Regions from separate parts of the Bacillus sp. 11C genome, predicted to be linked through region 1. Evidence: a T-box and tRNA genes for the amino acid it is inferred to sense, from the RefSeq annotation. Region 1 holds a T-box; the other holds one or more tRNA genes.

Region 1 (10,736 bases):
GTTTATGCGAACGGTATGAAATTACTTCCCAGCAGCTGATCAGAATGAATTCATTAGCCTTGGACGATGAATTGAAAGCAGGACAGATCCTCTATATTCCGCAATATAACAACAGCCATGCGTAAGCTGTAAGCGATCGGAAAATGTGGTGAATGGAATGGAAGATACCCAATCGGTTCTTCAGGAGTACGGACTGACTGCTCAATTTATTGAGCCTGTCAGTCCTCTTGTGTGGAAAGTGTATACAGACAACGGCGTATTTGCCCTGAAAAAATTGAAATCGGTTCGCGGCAAACAGTTTACAGATCACATGGTGGCGATAGAGGAAAAAGGTTTTCGTTCATTTGTACCCGTTTACAGAACAAATAGCGGAGAGTTTTTCTCAGCCGGCTTACAATCAGGAGATTCCTATTATTTAATGCCTTGGCTTCAATTTGACCAGGAGGAAGAACGGGATCAGAAACATGATTATTTATTTAGAGAAACAGCCCGTCTTCACGAGAGAACCGCGCAGGAAATGAAGGTCAGACGTGATGATATTGAACGTTATTACGGACAAACGAAAAAAAAGTGGGAACATGATAAAATTTTCTATGAACAGTTTGTAGACAGAGCTGAGAAGGAATGGTACCTTTCCCCTTTTGAACTGCAGGCCGCAACCTATTTTTCAGAAACCATTTCCGCGGTGAACTTTGCACTGGAGCGGATAGAGGACTGGTATGAGTCGGCTAAAGAAAATGGTGTCTCAAGGGTTGTCATGAACCACGGCAGTCTGTCTATTCACCATTTTCTATATAATGATGCCGGGACAGGGTATTTGACAAACTTTGAAAGAGCGTCTGTCGGCCCGCCGCAAAACGATTTGCTCGGTTTTTATACAAAGATGTTCAGGGGCTTTCCAAAAGCTTGTCCGGAATGCGCCGAATGGTTTTATGCATATACGAAATCATTCCCTTTGCGTGAAGCGGAAGTCAGCCTTTTTCTTAGCTATATGGCATACCCGGCAGCCATGTACAAGGTGCTCAACCGTTATCAAACAGGGAAAAGACAACTTGAAAAAAATGAATGTACGCAATTATTAAAGGCTTACTGGCAAATGAAAAATATAGAGCCTTTTGTGATGAAAATTCATCAGATTGAACAAGAGAAAAAATTCCAGGCTGAAAACGAGTCCACGTCTTAATGGCGCGGACTTGTTTGTTTATATCCATTCTAAATGAAGGGCGCAAGCTAAAAAGATTAGGATTGCGAGCAGCAAAACATCAAAGGTTGTCGGAAAGAAAATGGTTCTGATTCCTTGAAAAATTGTAATGGGGATAATCACTTGCGCGGATACAAGCCGAATTTGCTTGACCCACGGCGGCAGCGAATAAGAGCTAAAACGTTTCTTCACGGTGCATCCTCCTCTACGCATTTACAAGCATCATATGTAAACTTGGGCAATAGGTGCCTGCCTACCTGTATAGAAAGCGGCGTTTTTGGAAAAGATGATTGACGAATCAAAAACACTTTTACTATAATAAAGAACATAAATAATGTATATAATGAGCTGATAAATACACCTGCTTAGAACGGGAAGAGTACAAAAAAGGCGCATGCAGAGAGAGAAGCCGTTTGCTGAAAGGCTTCTTATGTTGTCTGATTGGAAGGTCGCCCGGGAGCATAATTTCTTGAAAGAAGAGTAGAGAAATTCGGGAAACACCCGTTATCCGTTGTAAGTGCATGAACTGATAGAGTTCATGAAAAAAGGTGGTACCGCGAAAGAGCTTTTCGTCCTTTTACAGGGATGAAGAGCTCTTTTTTCGTTCTCAGTCATTTTTAAACATGCTGGAGGGTTATCATGGAAACGAATGAACAAACAATGCCGACGAAATACGATCCGGCAGCGATTGAAAAAGACCGATATGATTTTTGGCTGAAAGGCAAATTTTTTGAAGCGGGCAGTGACCAGACAAAAGAGCCATATTCTGTTGTCATTCCGCCGCCGAACGTAACAGGAAGACTTCACCTTGGCCACGCGTGGGACACAACGCTGCAAGACATTGTAACAAGAATGAAACGCATGCAGGGCTATGATGTGCTGTGGCTTCCGGGTATGGACCATGCCGGCATCGCGACACAGGCTAAAGTGGAAGCGAAACTTCGTGAAGAAGGCACATCCCGCTACGATTTGGGCCGCGAGAAATTCCTCGAAGAAACGTGGAAGTGGAAGGAAGAGTATGCTGACTTTATTCGCAGCCAGTGGGCGAAATTAGGCCTTGGCCTTGATTATTCCCGTGAACGTTTCACGCTGGATGAAGGCCTAAGCAAAGCGGTTCGTGAAGTTTTCGTTAAGCTTTATAAAAAAGGCTTGATCTACAGAGGCGAATATATTATTAACTGGGACCCTGCGACAAAAACAGCCCTATCCGACATTGAGGTCATTTACAAGGATGTTCAGGGCGCGTTCTACCATATGAGCTATCCGCTCGCTGACGGTTCAGGCTCAATTGAAATTGCGACGACACGTCCTGAAACGATGCTCGGTGATACAGCCGTTGCCGTTCACCCTGAAGATGAGCGCTATAAGCACCTGATCGGAAAAACGGTGATCCTGCCGATTGCAAATCGTGAAATCCCGATTGTCGGTGATGACTACGTTGATATGGAATTTGGTTCAGGTGCTGTGAAAATTACGCCTGCTCATGATCCGAACGACTTCGAGCTTGGCAACCGCCACAATTTAGAACGCATTCTTGTCATGAATGAAGACGGAACGATGAATGAAAACGCTCTGCAATATCAAGGTATGGATCGTTTTGAATGCCGCAAAAAGCTCGTGAAAGATTTACAGGAGGCGGGAGTTCTCTTTAAAATCGAGGATCATATGCACTCGGTCGGCCATAGTGAACGAAGCGGGGTTGTTGTTGAGCCATATCTATCTACACAATGGTTTGTGCGCATGCAGCCGCTTGCTGATGCGGCGATTGATCTGCAGAAGAAAGACGAGAAAGTCAACTTTGTGCCTGACCGTTTTGAAAAAACGTATTTACACTGGATGGAAAACATCCGCGACTGGTGTATTTCCCGTCAGCTGTGGTGGGGCCACCGCATTCCTGCCTGGTATCATAAAGAAACGGGCGAGTTATATGTCGGGCTTGAAGCGCCTGAGGACAGCGAAAATTGGGAACAGGATACAGACGTACTGGATACATGGTTCAGTTCTGCGCTCTGGCCTTTCTCCACGATGGGCTGGCCTGATGTAACAGCTGAAGACTTTAAACGCTACTACCCGACAGACGTTCTCGTGACAGGGTACGATATCATTTTCTTCTGGGTGTCACGCATGATTTTCCAAGGCATTGAATTTACAGGCGAGCGCCCGTTCAAAGATGTTTTAATCCACGGCTTAATCCGTGACGAGCAAGGCCGGAAAATGAGTAAATCTCTTGGCAACGGTGTCGATCCGATGGATGTCATTGACAAGTACGGAGCCGATTCTCTGCGTTATTTCCTTGCGACTGGAAGCTCTCCTGGCCAGGATCTGCGCTTCAGCTATGAAAAAGTGGAATCGACTTGGAATTTTGCCAATAAAATTTGGAATGCCTCCCGTTTTGCATTAATGAACATGGATGGCATGACATACGATGAGCTTGATTTGTCAGGCGAAAAATCAGTTGCTGACAAGTGGATTTTAACGCGATTAAATGAAACGATCGAGCACGTGACCCAGCTTGCTGATCGATATGAATTCGGTGAAGTCGGCCGCCATTTATACAACTTTATTTGGGACGATTTCTGTGATTGGTATATTGAAATGGCGAAGCTTCCTCTTTACGGAGAAGACGAAGCGGCTAAGAAAACAACCCGTTCCATCCTTGCTTACGTACTGGATCAAACGATGCGCCTGCTCCACCCGTTTATGCCGTTCTTAACGGAGGAAATTTGGCAGCACCTTCCTCACCAAGGGGAATCCATTACAGTAAGCCAATGGCCTGTTGCAGTACCGGAGCATACCGATACTGAAGCGGCAGCTGACATGAAGCTTCTTGTTGAGCTGATTCGTTCTGTGCGCAATATCCGCAGTGAAGTCAATACGCCAATGAGCAAGCAGGTTGAACTGTATATTAAAACAAGCACAGACGAAATAGCAGCCCGTCTCGAAGCGAACCGTTCATACGTTGAACGCTTTACGAATCCGAGCGTACTTAAAATCGGCACGGATATCGAGGCCGTTGATAAGGCGATGACGGCTGTTGTTTCAGGAGCAGAGGTTATTCTTCCGCTTGAAGGTTTAATTAATATTGATGAAGAAATTGCTCGTCTGCAAAAAGAATTCGATAAGCTGACAAAAGAAGTCGAGCGCGTCCAAAAGAAACTTGGAAATGAAGGATTTATGAAAAAAGCGCCTGCGCACGTAATTGATGAAGAGCGTGAAAAAGAAAAAGATTATGTGGCAAAGCGTGACGCTGTTCAAAAACGAATGGCTGAGCTGAAGGGCTAATGAAAAGCCGGGGCGGTTTCTAGAGAAACCGCCTTGTCTTATAAAAGAGGGGATTATCATTGTTTAGTGCATATGAAGAAGCGCGCAGCTGGATTCACGGGCGGCTGAAATTCGGTGTGAAGCCCGGACTCGGCCGAATGGAGCAGCTGATGGCGCGGTTAGGGCATCCTGAAAAGAAAATCCGCGCGTTCCACATCGCAGGAACAAACGGTAAAGGATCAACTGTCGCTTTTATCCGTTCTATGCTGCAAGAAGCTGGATATACGGTTGGAACGTTTACGTCACCTTATATCATTACGTTTAATGAACGGATCAGCGTTAACGGGACACCGATTTCAGATGAGGAATGGACAGCACTTGTCAATCAGATGAAACCGCACGTTGAAGCGCTTGATCAAACGAAATACGGACAGCCGACCGAATTTGAAATTATGACGGCGTGTGCGTTTTTATATTTTGCTGAGTTTCATAAGGTCGACTTTGTTATTTTTGAAACAGGTCTAGGCGGTAGATTCGATTCTACGAATGTGGTTGAACCGCTTTTAACAGTGATTACAAGCATCGGGCACGATCATATGAACATTTTGGGAAACACCCTTGAAGAAATTGCAGGAGAAAAGGCCGGAATTATTAAAGAAGGTATTCCAATCGTTACAGCTGTTACCCAGCCGGAAGCCTTACAGGTCATTCGTCATGAAGCTGAACGACATGCTGCGCCGTTTCAGTCATTACATGATACATGTGTTATTTTCAATGGACTGGCTCTGCCTGCCGGAGAACAGTTTTCATTTAAAACGGGCGAGAAGTGCTATGACGATATTCGGACATCTCTGATCGGCACCCACCAAAGACAAAATGCGGCTTTGTCCATTTTGGCTGTTGAGTGCCTCAATAGGGAGAATATTGTTCATATCAGTGATGAAGAGTTAAGAAGCGGGCTGGTAAAGGCTGCTTGGCCGGGACGGTTAGAGCTTGTTCAAGAACATCCGCCGGTATATTTAGACGGTGCACATAACGAAGAAGGCGTTGAAAAGCTGGCGGAAACGATGAAACAGCGTTTCCCTGATTCCCGCATTTCTGTGGTGTTTAGCGCGTTAAAGGACAAACCGTATCACGATATGATTAAGAAATTGGAAACCATAGCGTATGCGATTCATTTTGCTTCTTTTGATTTCCCGCGTGCTTCTCTTGCAAAAGATCTCTATGATGTAAGTGAAATCAGCAATAAAAGCTGGGATGAAGATCCGGACAATGTGATCGAATTCATAGAAAGCAAAAAGGGCTCAAATGAAATTGTGCTGATTACCGGATCGCTCTATTTTATTTCTGACATTCGCAAAAGGTTAAAATAATAGGTCTAGCCCCGGCAGTATCGAAAATGAGATTTTGCCGGGGCTTTTTACGCGTAAAATCGAAAATTCCCGATTAGAGTTTAGGCGCTCATTCTGCTACAATCCATGCCAGTATCTTGTAAAGGTGTGTTGTCTATGCTTCCCATTCTATTTATCCTCGGGCTGATCCTTGGTTCGTTTTATTATACGGCCGGGTGCCGTATCCCCTTGCGTATATCTATTGTCAAGCCTCGTTCGGCATGCTCGTTTTGCCGGCGGACATTAACTCCCGCAGAATTAATTCCCATCCTGTCATTCCTTTTCCAAAAAGGCAAATGTAAAAGCTGCGGGCATAGAATTTCTTTTATGTATCCCGCGGCAGAGCTTGTGACAGCGTGTTTATTTACCGCTGCAGGAATACGCTTTGGCCCATCTCCGGAGCTGTTTCCCGCTGTTGTGTTTACCTCTCTTCTTATCATGGTTGCAGTGACAGATATTCATTTTATGCTGATTCCAAATCGAATATTGATTTTCTTTCTCCCCTTTTTAGCGGCAGCCAGATTGATTTCTCCGCTTGATTCCTGGTATGCCGGCCTGTTAGGTGCGGCAGCCGGATTTCTTTTCCTTGGCTTAATTGCCTTACTCACCCATGGGGGAATAGGGGGAGGAGATATTAAATTATTTGCGGTGATTGGCTTCGTGCTTGGTGTGAAAATGCTGGCAGCTGCCTTTTTCTTTTCTATTTTGATAGGTGCATTGTATGGAGCGGCAGCCGTTCTGGCTGGAAGACTCGCCAAAGGGCAGCCGCTTCCCTTTGCCCCCGCAATTGCGGCAGGGAGCATTTTAGCCTATTTATACGGCGACTCTATTATTTCTTTTTATATGAAGGTGGCATTGGGCTGACCGCTGAAAAATTTGACGAACGTTTTTTGGACAAGACGACAAAAGTCTTGTTCTTTTTTTTTTCGCCTGTGCTAAAGTGTGTAGCATGAAAAGCCGACAAGAACGGTCAAGCAAACGAAGGGAGGAAGCGGAATTGAAAAAAAGGAAGAATAAAAAAAACAATAAAGCCGCAGAAAAAGCCCTCAAGGTGACGATTAATGGAAAAGAAGAGACGGTTTACGAACAAGAAACGCCTGAAACTGAGATGGAAAAAAACATGACATTTTCAAATTGGGAGGAAAAGAGAAAGGCAGAACAAGAGGTCGCGGCATCCCATGAACATCCTGATGAAGATGAATTTAACTGGAATTCCGAAGAGGACAAGGTGTTTAAAGAGGATCCAAAAGTCGTTCCGCCCTATCAAAAGAAGAAAACAAAGCTGTATGCAAAAGGAAAAGCGGGGACGGCCAAACCCGTAAAAAGAGTGGCGGCGACGATTGCCTTTGCAGCTGTCATAGGCACCGGATTAGGCTTATTCGCGTTGAACATCTCGGGCAATAAAGAAGCGGCAGCCCCGGCCTCTTTAGATGATTCACTAGGCAGCCAAACGGCAAAAGCCGGAGATGCTTCTGCTGATAAACAAAGCTCAGGCGCAGAAAAACAGGCGGCACCAGCTGAAGGTACATATGAAACGTACGCTGTACAAGCCGGAAAATTCTCAAATGAAAAGGGTGCCGAAACGTTAACAGAACAACTGACCGAAAAAGGTTATTCCGCCGTGTCACTGTCAAAGGATGACGGGTATACGTATGTCATCGCAGGTTTAGCCAGTGATAAGGACGTGTCACAGCAATTAGGGCAGCTTTTAATCGACAGTGATTTTGAAGCCTGGGGAGGCAAGGAGCTTTCCTTATCAATAGAGTCAGATATGACAGATTCTTTCAAGGAAACAGCTGAGCTTGCAGCAAAGGCGATTCTCGGCGAAGACATTACAAAAGCGAGTGTAGAAAAAATAGAAAAGTCGCTTGGTAAAACAGAAGCATCAGGAGCAGGAGAGAAAAAAGCGATTTTGCAGGCATTAAAGGAATTAGAGGACCCAAGTGCTGAAGCCGGGTGGAAGGCTCAGCAGCAGCTGTTAGCCGTCATTAAATAAGAGAAAGTACCTGAGCCTTCGTCCTTTAGCGACAGGCTTTTTTTATTTTGTCATGAAAAAGTTATTTTTCTGAAATTGTGACAAGCCTCATGATTTGATAGGATAAACGAGTATCTTTTTTTCTTAAGCAAACCCTGAAAGGATGACGAACATGACAAAACCGCTAATACTTGCTTCACAATCTCCACGCAGGAAAGAACTCCTCGATCTTCTCCAGCTGCCCTACTCCATTATTGTCAGTGAAGTAGAGGAAAAATTAAATCGAAACTTTTCACCAGAAGAAAACGTCCAATGGTTGGCAAAACAAAAAGCTAAGGCTGTATCTGATCTCCACCCGCATGCAATCGTTATCGGCGCTGATACAATGGTATGCCTAGACGGCGAATGTCTCGGCAAACCGCAAGATCAAGAAGAAGCTGCTTCTATGCTGCGGAGGCTTTCAGGCCGAAGTCATTCAGTAATCACCGCGGTCAGTATACAAGCTGAAAATCACAGCGAGACGTTTTATGATAAGACAGAAGTTGCGTTTTGGCCCCTCAGTGAAGAAGAGGTTTGGACTTATATTGAAACAAAAGAGCCGATGGATAAAGCAGGTGCATACGGCATCCAAGGAAGAGGCGCGCTTTTTGTAAAGAAAATAGACGGAGATTATTATTCAGTCATGGGACTGCCTATATCAAAAACGATGAGAGCTCTTCGCCATTTTGATATAAAGGCATGACGGTTCTATAAACGGGAAGGGAAAGAAAAGGAGTGCTTGATCATACACGATCTGCCATTAAAACTTAGAGATTTCCCAACGAAAGATAAGCCAAGAGAACGGCTTCTGAAAGTCGGAGCCGAGAACTTAGCCAATCATGAACTTTTGGCTATATTATTACGGACAGGCACGAAACACGAATCTGTTATGGACCTGTCAAACCGGCTCCTGCTCACTTTTGACGGACTGCGTCTGCTGAAAGAAGCATCAGTTGAAGAGCTGTCGAGCATCCCGGGAATCGGTATGGTAAAAGCGGTTCAAATACTGGCGGCAGTTGAGCTTGGAAGCCGTATTCATAAATTAGCCAACGAAGAACATTTCGTCATTCGCTCCCCGGAAGACGGCGCAAATCTTGTCATGGAGGATATGCGCTTTTTAACCCAGGAGCATTTTGTCTGTTTATACTTAAATACAAAAAATCAAGTCATCCATAAACGCACCGTATTTATCGGAAGCCTGAATTCATCTATTGTCCACCCGCGGGAGGTGTTTAAAGAAGCGTTTAAACGATCTGCCGCTTCCTTTATCTGTGTTCATAATCATCCTTCTGGAGATCCGACGCCGAGCAGGGAAGATATTGAAGTGACAAGACGCCTGTTTGAATGCGGAAACCTGATTGGTATCGAGCTGCTTGACCATTTGGTGATCGGGGATAAAAAATTTGTGAGTTTAAAGGAAAAAGGATATTTGTAACACTTTTTTTTTCGTCGAATTAAGCTATAATAGAGTTTATGAGTTTTTCCCTTTAGGGTATTTTTGCTTTAAGAAAGGAAGATACATACATATGTTTGGAATTGGTGCAAGAGACCTTGGTATAGATCTTGGAACTGCGAATACGCTTGTTTTTGTAAAAGGAAAAGGAATTGTCGTGAGAGAGCCGTCAGTAGTCGCTTTGCAAACGGATACGAAGTCGATTGTTGCTGTCGGAAATGATGCGAAAAATATGATCGGACGGACACCGGGCAACGTGGTGGCCCTTCGCCCGATGAAAGACGGCGTTATCGCTGATTATGAAACAACGGCTACAATGATGAAATATTACATCAATCAAGCCATTAAAAATAAAGGCATGTTTGCCAGAAAACCATATGTCATGGTTTGTGTCCCATCAGGCATTACAGCTGTTGAAGAACGCGCTGTCATCGATGCGACAAGACAGGCGGGAGCGCGTGACGCGTATCCGATTGAAGAGCCGTTTGCCGCAGCAATCGGAGCCAATCTGCCGGTTTGGGAACCGACTGGAAGCATGGTAGTTGATATCGGAGGCGGTACGACAGAGGTTGCGATTATTTCCCTTGGCGGCATTGTAACGTCACAGTCAATCCGCGTAGCCGGTGATGAGATGGATGATGCGATTATCAACTACATCAGAAAAACGTACAACCTGATGATCGGTGACCGTACGGCTGAAGCGATTAAAATGGAGATCGGATCTGCAGAAGCTCCTGAAGAATCCGATAAAATGGAAATCCGCGGACGCGATTTATTGACAGGTCTGCCGAAAACAATCGAAATTACAGGAAAAGAAATTTCTGGTGCTCTGCGCGACACTGTATCTACAATTGTGGAAGCGGTGAAGAGCACACTTGAAAAAACACCGCCTGAGCTTGCAGCTGATATTATGGACAGAGGCATTGTGTTAACCGGCGGCGGAGCGCTTCTTCGCAACTTGGACAAAGTCATCAGCGAAGAAACAAAAATGCCGGTCCTTATCGCCGAAGACCCGCTTGATTGTGTAGCGATCGGAACAGGAAAAGCACTGGAGCACATCCATCTTTTCAAAGGGAAAACTAGATAATCGGGAGTTCAATAGAAGAGGTGTAACACGATGCCGAATAAACGGTTAATGCTATTACTTCTGTGTATTATCATATTGGTGGCTATGATTGGGTTTTCGCTGAAGGGCGGCCGCAATACCACCTGGCCTGAGAAAGTGATCGGCGATACGACGGGAGTATTTCAAAATATTTTTCATACGCCTGCCGAATTTTTTGCAGGGATATTTGAGAACATTAATGATTTAAAAAACACATACAAAGAAAACGAGCGTCTGAGAGAGAAGCTTGACGGACAGACACAATATGAAGCCAAACTTCAAGAACTTGAAGAAGAAAACAAATCCTTGCG
Region 2 (10,736 bases), on a different contig from region 1:
GTGTTTTTCTTAAACTCGGCGTCAAGCATTTCTTTCAGCGCTTCTTCGGTCAGCTCTCTGTGAAGGTCTCCGTTCTTTGCCACACTGACGCCGCCGGTCTCTTCAGACACAATAATCGTCAAACTGTCTGTCACTTCACTGATACCGACAGCCGCTCTGTGCCGCGTACCCAGTTCTTTTGAAATAAACGGGCTTTCCGAAAGCGGCAGATAACAGGCGGCAGCGGCAATTTCATTATTCTTCATAATCACAGCACCGTCATGAAGCGGGGTGTTCGGTATAAAAATATTGATCAGCAGCTCAGAGCTGACTTTGGCATTCAATGGGATGCCGGTCTCAATATAATCGCTCATTCCAGTGTCCCGCTCAATGGTCAGCAGGGCGCCTATACGGCGTTTCGCCATATAATTGATCGCTTTTGTGATTGCCTCAATCGTTTTCTGCTGCGCTTCCTCCACAGGCGTGCCGCTCCTTGAGAAAAAGCGGCCCCGGCCAAGCTGTTCAAGCGCTCTTCTCAGCTCAGGCTGAAAAATAATAATAATTGCTAAAAATCCCCATGTTATCGCTTGGTCCATCAGCCATTGAAGCGTGCCGAGGCCCAAATATTGGCTGGCCATACGGACAAGCACGATCACGACAATTCCTTTTAACAGCTGAACCGCTTTCGTGCCGCGTATGACCATAATAAGTTTATATATCACATACCAAACAAGGAGAATATCAACGGCATTGCCGAGGTACTGCAAAAAAGGGATATCCTCAAAAGCCATTTCCTCGTCCTCCAAGATTTCAGTCATTTCGTATTTTGTGTTTAACGTGTTACGCATATGTACTTAGCATAGCGAGCCCATTATACCACATTTCGATTCGGCAAGTGAAATGCGCCAGCCCTTACAGCCCGTAAAAAAAGAGCAAAGCGGCTGACACGCTTTACTCTTTTTCGTTCGGTTTTAATGCATTGAGTACACTTTTCCCCGCAGACTTCAATTTATACCATGTCCAGTCAAATAATTGATTGATTTCTTCAATCTGACCAGTTACTTGTCCAGCAGAGGCCATATACTTTTCGCCATTTACGACGGTTACATCCCCGTCTATTTTTCCTTTAATAATCAGCTTGCCGTTTTTGACAGTGACATCACCTTTGACCGTCTCACCTTCAGGCACGATCACAGTATGGTTCTGCACCACAAGATTCGGCTGCTTAGACACGCTGAAGTTGTGGTCATTATGCCAGCTGTTTAAAAAACCTCCGCCCATCAAAATGATGAATACCGCAGCAGCTGCGATAACAGGATGGGTTCTGAACCACCTTTTCACAGAAGCTCTTTTCTTCTCCTTAGGCAATTTAGCCATGACATTAGCGGTAAAATCCGCGGGGGCTTCGACATGCGATGTGCTCCGGACGAGCGCTATAGATTTTTCCATCTCATAAAAATGCTTTCTGCATTTCTCGCATGTCTCAAGATGTTCATTTAATACGTGTTCATCTTTTGGAAGGATATCTCCATCAAGATGCATATGCATAAGCTGCACAATTTGTTCAGGACAGCTCATTTCATCACCCCACTTAAAGATCCCTTAATTGTTTTCGAAGAGCCTCTCTGCCTCTGTGAATCCGCGTTTTCACAGTCCCCACAGGAATGTTTAGAATCTCGCCGATTTCAATTAATGAGAGTTCGTCAATATACTTTAATACGATAACTGTTCTGTATTTGTCAGGAAGCTTTAAAATTTTCTGCTGAATCGTGTTTGAGAGCTCCAGCGACACTACTTCATCTTCTGGCAAAACTCCGTCTGCGGCGATTTGCGAATACATGGTCAAGCCTTCCGTACCAGCCACCTCTGCATCGAGGTAATAATCCGGCTTCTTTTTGCGAATGCGGTCAATAGTCAAATTGGTCGCGATTCGATAAAGCCAAGTTGAAAATTTCCGGTTAATATCAAAACTGTCGATATTAACGTACGCCCTGATGAAAGCCTCCTGTGCAATATCCTCCGCCTCATGCACATTGCCAAGCATACGGTAGCAAAGCTGATAAATTTTATCCTTGTAAATATCTACGATGTCCGCAAATGCATTTTGGTCGCCTTTTTTGACTTGCTTAATTCTCTTTTTAATCATCATTTCCATATTTATCTAACCTCTGCCTTCACCGGTCTGTATGTATACGAGCTTCGTTTTAAAAGGTTTCAATTTTTTATAAAATAAGTTTAACAAATTTTTGGCAGGGTGTAGATGGTAATTCGTGAATAAACTACCTTAACATATTTTTAAAATTATTATACAGACTGAACAGTTAGAAGTTGGAATGATTTTCACAAAATAAAAAAAGACACCTTTTGGTCAAAGGTGTCTGTGACTGGGCTAGCTGGATTCGAACCAACGCATGACGGAGTCAAAGTCCGTTGCCTTACCGCTTGGCTATAGCCCAATAATGGTGGAGGGGGGCAGATTCGAACTGCCGAACCCTGAGGGAGCGGATTTACAGTCCGCCGCGTTTAGCCACTTCGCTACCCCTCCGTATTTTGAAAAGACAGTGCCGGCAAGAGGACTTGAACCCCCAACCTACTGATTACAAGTCAGTTGCTCTACCAATTGAGCTACACCGGCAAGATGGTGGAGGATGACGGGCTCGAACCGCCGACCCTCTGCTTGTAAGGCAGATGCTCTCCCAGCTGAGCTAATCCTCCAAATGGTGACCCGTACGGGATTCGAACCCGTGTTACCGCCGTGAAAGGGCGGTGTCTTAACCGCTTGACCAACGGGCCGTTTGTGTTCTCGTCGAGCTGACAAAAGTTATTATATACAGGTTACCCCCTGTTTGTAAAGAGAAAAATTAAATTTTTTATTTTCAAACTTTTTAACTCCTTTTTTAACTGAAAAAGCCTCCCAACATTAGTCATTTATTTTATGATAGAGACAAGCGAAGCAAGAGAGGAGAAACAAATATGATTCTAGTCAGTTCTTGCCTTGGAGGCATTGAATGCAGATACAACGGCTCTCACGCCGCATCAGAGAAAATCAGAAAACTCGTCGATGAAAATAAAGCAGTCATGGCTTGTCCTGAGCTTCTCGGCGGCTTTTTCACTCCCCGTGAGCCTGCAGAAATCATCGGAGGCACCGGCGAGGATGTTCTCAATGGAACCGCTAAAATCGTGACAGCTTCAGGAGAAGATGTAACAGAGTTATATATGAAAGGCGCCGCTAAAACATTAGCTTACGCAAAAGAAATCAATGCATCCGCTGTCATATTAAAAGAAAACAGTCCATCGTGCGGAAGCAATTTCATTTATAACGGCACATTCACTGGCAAAAAAATCGCCGGCAGCGGAGTGACCGCCGCACTGCTAAAACAAGCGGGCTGCCGTGTCATTTCAGAAAACCAGTTAGACGACATATTGTAAGGAGGGCACCCCATGACTCAAGACATTTCTTTATCCTTCTATAAACCTGAACATTCGCCGGAACTTCAATCATTCACCCTAAACAACGATGACAAGCGCTTTACCTCTCTCCCCAAAGAGGTGCTGACTCAGGCCTTAGGCATACAGGACCGGTATCCGGCTGTCATCTTAAATGACAATCTGCCAGTCGGCTTTTTCATTTTACATACATCAAAAGAAACGCTTGCTCCCTATACTAGCAATCCATTTGCTTTACTGCTCAGCTCCCTGTCTTTAAACGCTGTACATCATGGAAAAGGCTATGCAAGAAAAGCAATGCTTCAGCTTCCCTCGTTTGTGAGCAGTTATTTTCCATGGTGCGATGAAATCATTTTGGCCGTCAATCACCTAAACACACGCGCAAAACACCTTTATATGAAAAGCGGGTTCCTAGATAAAGGACGGCGAAAAATCGGGCCGCTCGGAGAACAGCTGATTCTTCATTATTTCCTATAGTCTCGGATGAAATAAAATTTCAAAAATATAAAATCCAGTTGAAATATCATAACGGAAGTGAATATACTGAATAGTAAGATACATCATTTTAAAACAGGGGGCATCCTCATGTCAGAACCATTAAACCTTCACCGGCTTACAACAGAATCACGCAATAGCCAAACAGCGGAAATCCACAAAACAAACACTCTCGGCATCCTCAAGATGATCAACAACGAAGATTTGAAAGTTGCTGCCGCCGTTCAGCAGGTTCTCCCTGATATTAAAACAGCTGTAGACTGCGCATACAACTCTTTTCAAAATGGTGGCCGGCTCATATACACAGGCGCCGGCACAAGCGGCAGACTAGGTGTCATGGATGCTGTTGAATGTCCTCCCACCTACAGCGTAAGCCCAGATCAGGTCATCGGAATTATGGCTGGAGGCCCCAAAGCATTTTTGCAGGCAGCAGAGGGCATTGAAGACAGTGAAGAAGCAGGAGCGGAAGATTTAAAAAACATACAGCTTACGTCAAACGACACCGTCATTGCCATTGCAGCAAGCGGCCGCACACCTTATGCCGCAGGCGCCCTCACATACGCCCGTAAAGTAGGAGCACACGCCATCGCCCTTACCTGCAATGAAACTTCCGTCATCAGCAAGGAAGCGGATCACAGCATTGAGGTTGTTGTTGGGCCTGAGGCCATTACAGGATCAACACGTATGAAAGCCGCAACCGCTCATAAAATGATTCTAAACATGATATCCACCGCAGTAATGGTCAAAATCGGCAAGGTTTACGAAAACTTGATGGTAGACGTCAACGTCAGCAATAAGAAACTAAAAGAACGCGCCATCAGCATCATCCAAAGCCTCACTAACGCTTCATACGACACAGCCAGACATACACTGGAACAAGCCAATCATCACGTCAAAACGGCAATCCTCATGCTCAAAACAAGCACAGATCAAGAAAAAGCTAAAACATTGCTTGAGGAAGCAAACGGTTTTATAGACAAAGCAATCGAAAACTACCATTCATGATAAGGAGAGACCGAGCATGGCAACAGGCGGTTTAGCGATCATCCAATCAATGAAGCACAAGCTCCCTCCATCCGAGCGTAAACTTGCGGATTACATCCTAACTCATCCCCATAAGGCAATAGAAAACACTGTCAGCGAAATCAGCGCCTTAGCCAATTCAAGTGACGCTGCCGTCATCAGGCTCTGCAAATCACTCGGACTAAAGGGTTTTCAAGATTTAAAAATGAGAGTAGCAGGCGATCTGGCAAAGCCTGCTGTTCAAGGCTACCGGGACATTGCGCCCCACGAACCGCTGTCCTCCATTTCTGAAAAAGCAGCCGGCAATGCCATTCAAGCCATTCAGGACACCTCAGACCTGATGGACTACAAAGAGCTTGAACGAGCGGTTTCTCTGCTTCTCCAAGCTCATACTGTGCATTTTATCGGCGTCGGGGCTTCCGGCATTGTCGCCAAGGACGCCCAGCAAAAGTGGCTTCGCATTCATAAACTAGCAACCGCGTTCACAGACACTCATCTTGTGGCATCATTAATCGCAAATGCAGATAAGGATGACATCGTATTCGCTATTTCGTTTTCGGGAGAGACGCAGGAAATCATTGAGCTGCTCACGATGGCTAAGGAAAAAAGCATCAAAACGATCAGCCTCACACAATTCAGTCAGACATCCGTCTCCGCGCTCGCTGATGTCCCGTTGCACACAGCACACTCCAATGAAGCCCTGATTCGAAGTGCAGCCACTTCCTCCCGCCTCGCCCAGCTTTTTATGATTGATGTTTTGTTTTTAGGCATGGCAGCTGAGCGGTACGAAGAAACAACCGGATATATCGATAAAACGAGAGCAGCCATAAAATCTATGAGAAAAAAATAAGGCATCTTGATGAGGAGGGGTTTTGATGAGCAAAGAAAATAACTACCATCATCTCGCAAAGAAAATCCTTGAGCTATGCGGAGGAAAATCCAATATTTCATCGTATACGCATTGCATGACGCGCCTGCGTATTACGCCTTACGATGAAAGCAAAACAGATGCTCACGCTTTAACAGAGCTTGACGGCGTATTGGGGGTCGTCGAAGCTGAAACCATCCAAATCATCCTCGGAGCAGGAATCGTCAATCATGTCACAGCCGCTTTCTCAAAGCTTGTGTCAGCAGAAGATGATATCGATGTCAAAGATGCAGCTGCCAAAAAGAAAGCCGATATAAACCGAAAAAATGCCACTCCATTTAAGCTTTTCTTACGTAAAATTGCCAGCGTCTTTATACCGCTAATTCCCGCACTCGTCGCTTCCGGTTTAATTACTGGGATTACCAAAGCAATCATTCAAGCCGAATGGCTCTCTGCAGAATCACAAGTCGCTATTATCTTGACAGTCATCGGCTCCGGGCTGTTCACTTATCTCGGCATTCTCGTCGGTATTAACGCATCGAAAGAATTTGGCGGAACACCCGCTCTTGGTGCTCTGGCGGGGATCTTGATTTTGAATCCGGAGATCGCAAAGATCGTTTTATTCGGAGAACAGCTTCTTCCGGGCAGGGGAGGGCTGATCGGAGTTCTTTTCGCAGCCATATTCATCGCTTACACCGAACAATTTATCCGCCGTTTTATTCCTCAATCACTTGATATCATTGTCACTCCAACCGTTTCACTGTTAATCACCGGAATCGTAACGTATGTCGTATTTATGCCTTTAGGCGGCTTCATTTCCGATGCCATTACATCCGGCCTTCTGTCCATCCTGGACATCGGCGGCATAGCTGCAGGCTTTATTTTGGGCGCGACCTTCCTTCCTCTCGTCGTGACCGGACTGCATCAAGGCTTGACGCCTGTGCACATGGAACTGATCAATTCAATTGGAAATGATCCTCTGCTCCCGATTCTGGCGATGGGAGGCGCGGGACAGGTAGGCGCGGCCTTTGCCATCTTTGTCAAAACGAAAAAAACAACATTAAGAAAAGCGATCGCCGGCGGGCTCCCCCCAGGGTTTCTCGGCATTGGTGAACCGCTAATCTTCGGAGTTACGCTGCCACTTGGACGTCCGTTTTTAACAGCATGCTTAGGAGCCGGAATTGGCGGCGCTTTTCAAGCATATTTTCAGGTAGCCACCATTGCCATTGGTGTCTCCGGGCTGCCGCTTTCCTTTCTCGTCCTGTCTTCACAAATTATCCTATATATCATCGGACTCTTTATTTCCTACGCAGCCGGCTTTTTATTGACCTACGCGTTCGGATATAAAGATGAAATGGCTTCTCAGTTCGATTAAATGGTTTCTGTTTTAGGGATAGTAACGGGATAGAAGCATGGAAAGGAGCAAGCCTATGAAAACAAAGACACTTTCCTTATTCAGTGCCATTTTAACTTTTTCCATATTGGTGTCGAACGAAACCTTCGCGCAAACAGCAGATAACCAAATTGAGCCGAAAACCATAAATTCAGAAACTGTACAATTCTCATCGAAGAAACTAAGGAAGGTTGATCGGATGATAGAACGGGATGTTGAAGCAGGATTTCCAGGCGCCGTTCTTGTCATCGTGAAGGACGGCCGCATCATTAAAAAAGAAGCGTACGGCTACAGTAAAAAGTACAAAGGATCAGAGCTGCTGCGCCGTCCAGTTAAAATGAAAAACCGCACGATGTTTGACTTGGCCTCAAATACAAAAATGTATGCAACGAATTTTGCATTACAGCGCTTAGTCACCCAAGGAAAACTGGACGTCTATGAGAAGGTTTCTGCCTATTTGCCTGATTTCAAGGAGCAGCCGGGAGACCTCATAAAAGGAAAAAACAAAATTCGTGTCATCGATGTCCTGCAGCACCAATCAGGACTTCCCGCAAGCTTTTACTTTTACTCACCGAAAAAAGCCGGTATGTACTATTCTCAGGACCGGAATAAAACGATGGAATATTTAACGAAAATTCCGCTCGATTATGAAACAGGGACAAAACACGTATACAGCGACATAGGATATATGCTCCTCGGCAGTATTGTCGAAAATCTCACCGGTAAACCGCTTGATGTATATGCGGAGCAAGAACTTTACAAGCCGTTGAGGCTGAAGCATACCTTATACAATCCGTTACAAAAAGGATTTAAACCGAAGCAATTCGCAGCGACTGAACGTATGGGCAATACGCGGGACGGCTTTATTCATTTCCCTAACATCCGTACAGATACGCTGCAAGGAGAAGTGCATGACGAAAAAGCATTTTACTCAATGGGAGGCGTGTCCGGACATGCCGGATTGTTCTCAAATGCAGATGATATGGCCATTCTGCTGCAAGTCATGCTAAACAAAGGATCATACCGAAGCGTTTCTTTATTTGATCAGAAAACAGCCGACCTGTTCACGGCACCTTCAGCAACAGACCCAACATACGCTCTTGGCTGGCGGCGAAACGGCAGTAAAAGCATGGAATGGATGTTTGGCTCCTATGCCAGCGAAAGTGCTTACGGGCATACCGGCTGGACAGGGACAGTTACGATCATTGATCCAACTTACAATTTAGGCATCGCATTGTTAACAAACAAAAAGCATTCACCAGTTGCTGATCCAGAGGAAAATCCTAACGTGTTTGAGGGTGATCAATTTCCAACAGGCAGTTACGGGAGCGTCATTACCGCGATTTATGAAGCGATGGAATAAATGATTCGACGATAGGAGGAAGTTTCTATGAAACCTGTCTTTCCGCTTATCCTTTCAGCCGTTCTCTTTCTTTCATGTTTTCTGGGCGCCAGCCAAGCAAAAGCTGCTTCATCCAACAGCTCACCCAACGCCAAGCAGCTTGTCAATCGCATGACGTTAGATGAAAAACTCGGCCAGATGCTGATGCCTGATTTCAGAAATTGGCAAAAGGAGGGCGAGTCTTCTCCGCAAGCCTTTACAGAAATGAATAAGGAAGTCGCTAGCCTCATCAAGAAATATCAATTTGGAGGCGTCATCCTTTTTGCGGAAAATGTAAAAACAACAAAACAAACTGTTCAATTGACAGACGCTTACCAAAAGACCAGCAAAATCCCTCTCATGCTAAGTATCGATCAGGAAGGGGGCATCGTAACGAGATTAGGAGAGGGGACTAATTTCCCGGGGAATATGGCACTGGGTGCAGCCAGAAGCAGAATCAATGCCTATCAGACTGGCACCATCATTGGAAAAGAACTTTCTGCCTTAGGCATTAATACAGATTTCAGCCCTGTCTTGGACATTAATAATAATCCTGATAATCCAGTCATCGGCGTACGGTCATTCAGCTCCCATCGAGAACTGACAGCACGACTCGGTTTATACACGATGAAAGGTTTGCAGCGGCAAGATATAGCCTCTGCCCTCAAACATTTCCCGGGACATGGAGACACGGACGTTGACAGCCATTACGGACTGCCTCTCGTTCCCCATAGCCAAGAACGCCTTCGTGAGATCGAGCTCTATCCTTTTCAAAGAGCCATTGATGCCGGTGCTGATATGGTGATGACAGCTCACGTTCAATTTCCTGCCTTTGATGGCACCACATACAAAAGCAAACTCGATGGATCGGACATTCTGGTTCCGGCTACACTCTCAAAAAAAGTGATGACAGGTCTTCTTCGTCAGGAAATGTGCTTTAATGGCGTCATAGTTACCGATGCTCTCAATATGAAAGCAATCGCAGATCATTTCGGCAAGGAAGAGGCTGTCGTGATGGCTGTAAAAGCCGGCGTCGATATTGCATTAATGCCTGCCTCAGTTACTTCTCTGAAAGAAGAACAGAAATTCGCCCGTGTTATTCAAGCTTTAAAAGCAGCCGTGAACAACGGTGACATTCCTGTACAACAAATCAACAAATCGGTTGAAAGAATCATTTCCCTGAAAATAAAACGCGGTATGTATCCAGCTCGACATGACGACAGCATAAAAGAAAAAATAGCCAAAGCCCAGAAAATCGTAGGAAGCAAGCATCACTTGAAAGCAGAGAAAAATATAGCCGAAAAAGCAGTGACCGTTTTAAAAAATGAACAGCGCACCTTGCCGTTCAAACCTAAAAAAGACAGCCGAATCTTAATTATCGCGCCTTACGAAGAACAAACCGCTTCAATTGAACAAACCATTCGTGATCTCATCAAGCGAAAGAAAATCAAACCCGTGTCCCTAAGCAAAATCAATTTTGCCAACCAAGTATTTAGTGCCGAGCATGAAAAACAAGTAAAAGAGGCTGATTATATCATTACCGGCTCCTACGTCGTGAAAAATGACCCTGTCGTCAACGACGGTGTCATCGACGACACCATATCAGATTCAAGCAAATGGGCCACTGTATTTCCGAGGGTTGTCATGAAAGCCGCACTGCAGCACAACAAGCCATTTGTCTTAATGAGCATGCGCAATCCATATGATGCCGCCAATTTTGAGGAGGCTAAGGCGCTCATTGCTGTCTATGGCTTTAAAGGATACGCGAATGGCCGTTATCTTCAAACCAATATTCCAGCTGGAGTTATGGCGATATTCGGCCAGGCAAAACCTAAAGGCACACTCCCAGTTGACATTCCGTCAGTCACGAAACCGGGAGACATCCTTTATCCATATGGCTACGGATTAAATATCAAAACGGGAAAACCGTTTTCATAAGGAGGGACTCATGAGAAAAACAATATTTGCTTTTCTCACAGGGCTCATCATGTTTGGAACGATAACAGCCGCCTCGGCATCACCCGATTCCAAGAATCAAACGGCTAAAAAACCTAAAGTCCAGACCGGCATAGACACGCTTTTGCCAGTTTATAAAAAACATCTCAAAGGAAAACGAATCGGATTAATCACCAATCCAACCGGTGTAAACG

Evidence for each region. A T-box is a leader RNA that pairs with one kind of tRNA and senses whether it is charged. The one in region 1 lies ahead of valS (valine--tRNA ligase), so its partner is inferred to be a tRNA-Val.
Region 2: it encodes a tRNA-Val, which carries the amino acid that the T-box ahead of valS (valine--tRNA ligase) is inferred to sense. The anticodon was not compared.

The regions. Positions count from the first base shown of each region.
Region 1 covers NZ_JBUPVZ010000006.1:167,734-178,469, forward strand. Annotated here, with positions in the region: partial or broken gene ACY3LV_RS10950 (LysM peptidoglycan-binding domain-containing protein) at 1-125, shown strand, start outside; gene cotN (spore coat protein CotN) at 158-1,183, shown strand; gene ACY3LV_RS10960 (hypothetical protein) at 1,202-1,393, opposite strand; T-box leader at 1,559-1,781, shown strand; gene valS (valine--tRNA ligase) at 1,841-4,483, shown strand; gene ACY3LV_RS10970 (bifunctional folylpolyglutamate synthase/dihydrofolate synthase) at 4,543-5,835, shown strand; gene ACY3LV_RS10975 (prepilin peptidase) at 5,971-6,717, shown strand; gene ACY3LV_RS10980 (SPOR domain-containing protein) at 6,851-7,849, shown strand; gene ACY3LV_RS10985 (Maf family nucleotide pyrophosphatase) at 8,001-8,570, shown strand; gene radC (RadC family protein) at 8,607-9,302, shown strand; gene mreB (cell shape-determining protein MreB) at 9,394-10,407, shown strand; gene mreC (rod shape-determining protein MreC) at 10,438-10,736, shown strand, end outside.
Region 2 covers NZ_JBUPVZ010000002.1:407,278-418,013, forward strand. Annotated here, with positions in the region: gene cdaA (diadenylate cyclase CdaA) at 1-770, opposite strand, end outside; gene rsiW (anti-sigma-W factor RsiW) at 931-1,557, opposite strand; gene sigW (RNA polymerase sigma factor SigW) at 1,571-2,134, opposite strand; tRNA gene ACY3LV_RS04680 (tRNA-Gln) at 2,364-2,435, opposite strand; tRNA gene ACY3LV_RS04685 (tRNA-Tyr) at 2,440-2,524, opposite strand; tRNA gene ACY3LV_RS04690 (tRNA-Thr) at 2,542-2,614, opposite strand; tRNA gene ACY3LV_RS04695 (tRNA-Val) at 2,619-2,694, opposite strand; tRNA gene ACY3LV_RS04700 (tRNA-Glu) at 2,698-2,772, opposite strand; gene ACY3LV_RS04705 (2-thiouracil desulfurase family protein) at 2,953-3,408, shown strand; gene ACY3LV_RS04710 (GNAT family N-acetyltransferase) at 3,421-3,903, shown strand; gene murQ (N-acetylmuramic acid 6-phosphate etherase) at 4,012-4,926, shown strand; gene ACY3LV_RS04720 (MurR/RpiR family transcriptional regulator) at 4,943-5,794, shown strand; gene ACY3LV_RS04725 (PTS transporter subunit EIIC) at 5,820-7,187, shown strand; gene pbp4b (penicillin binding protein PBP4B) at 7,243-8,568, shown strand; gene ACY3LV_RS04735 (glycoside hydrolase family 3 protein) at 8,596-10,524, shown strand; gene ACY3LV_RS04740 (exo-beta-N-acetylmuramidase NamZ family protein) at 10,535-10,736, shown strand, end outside.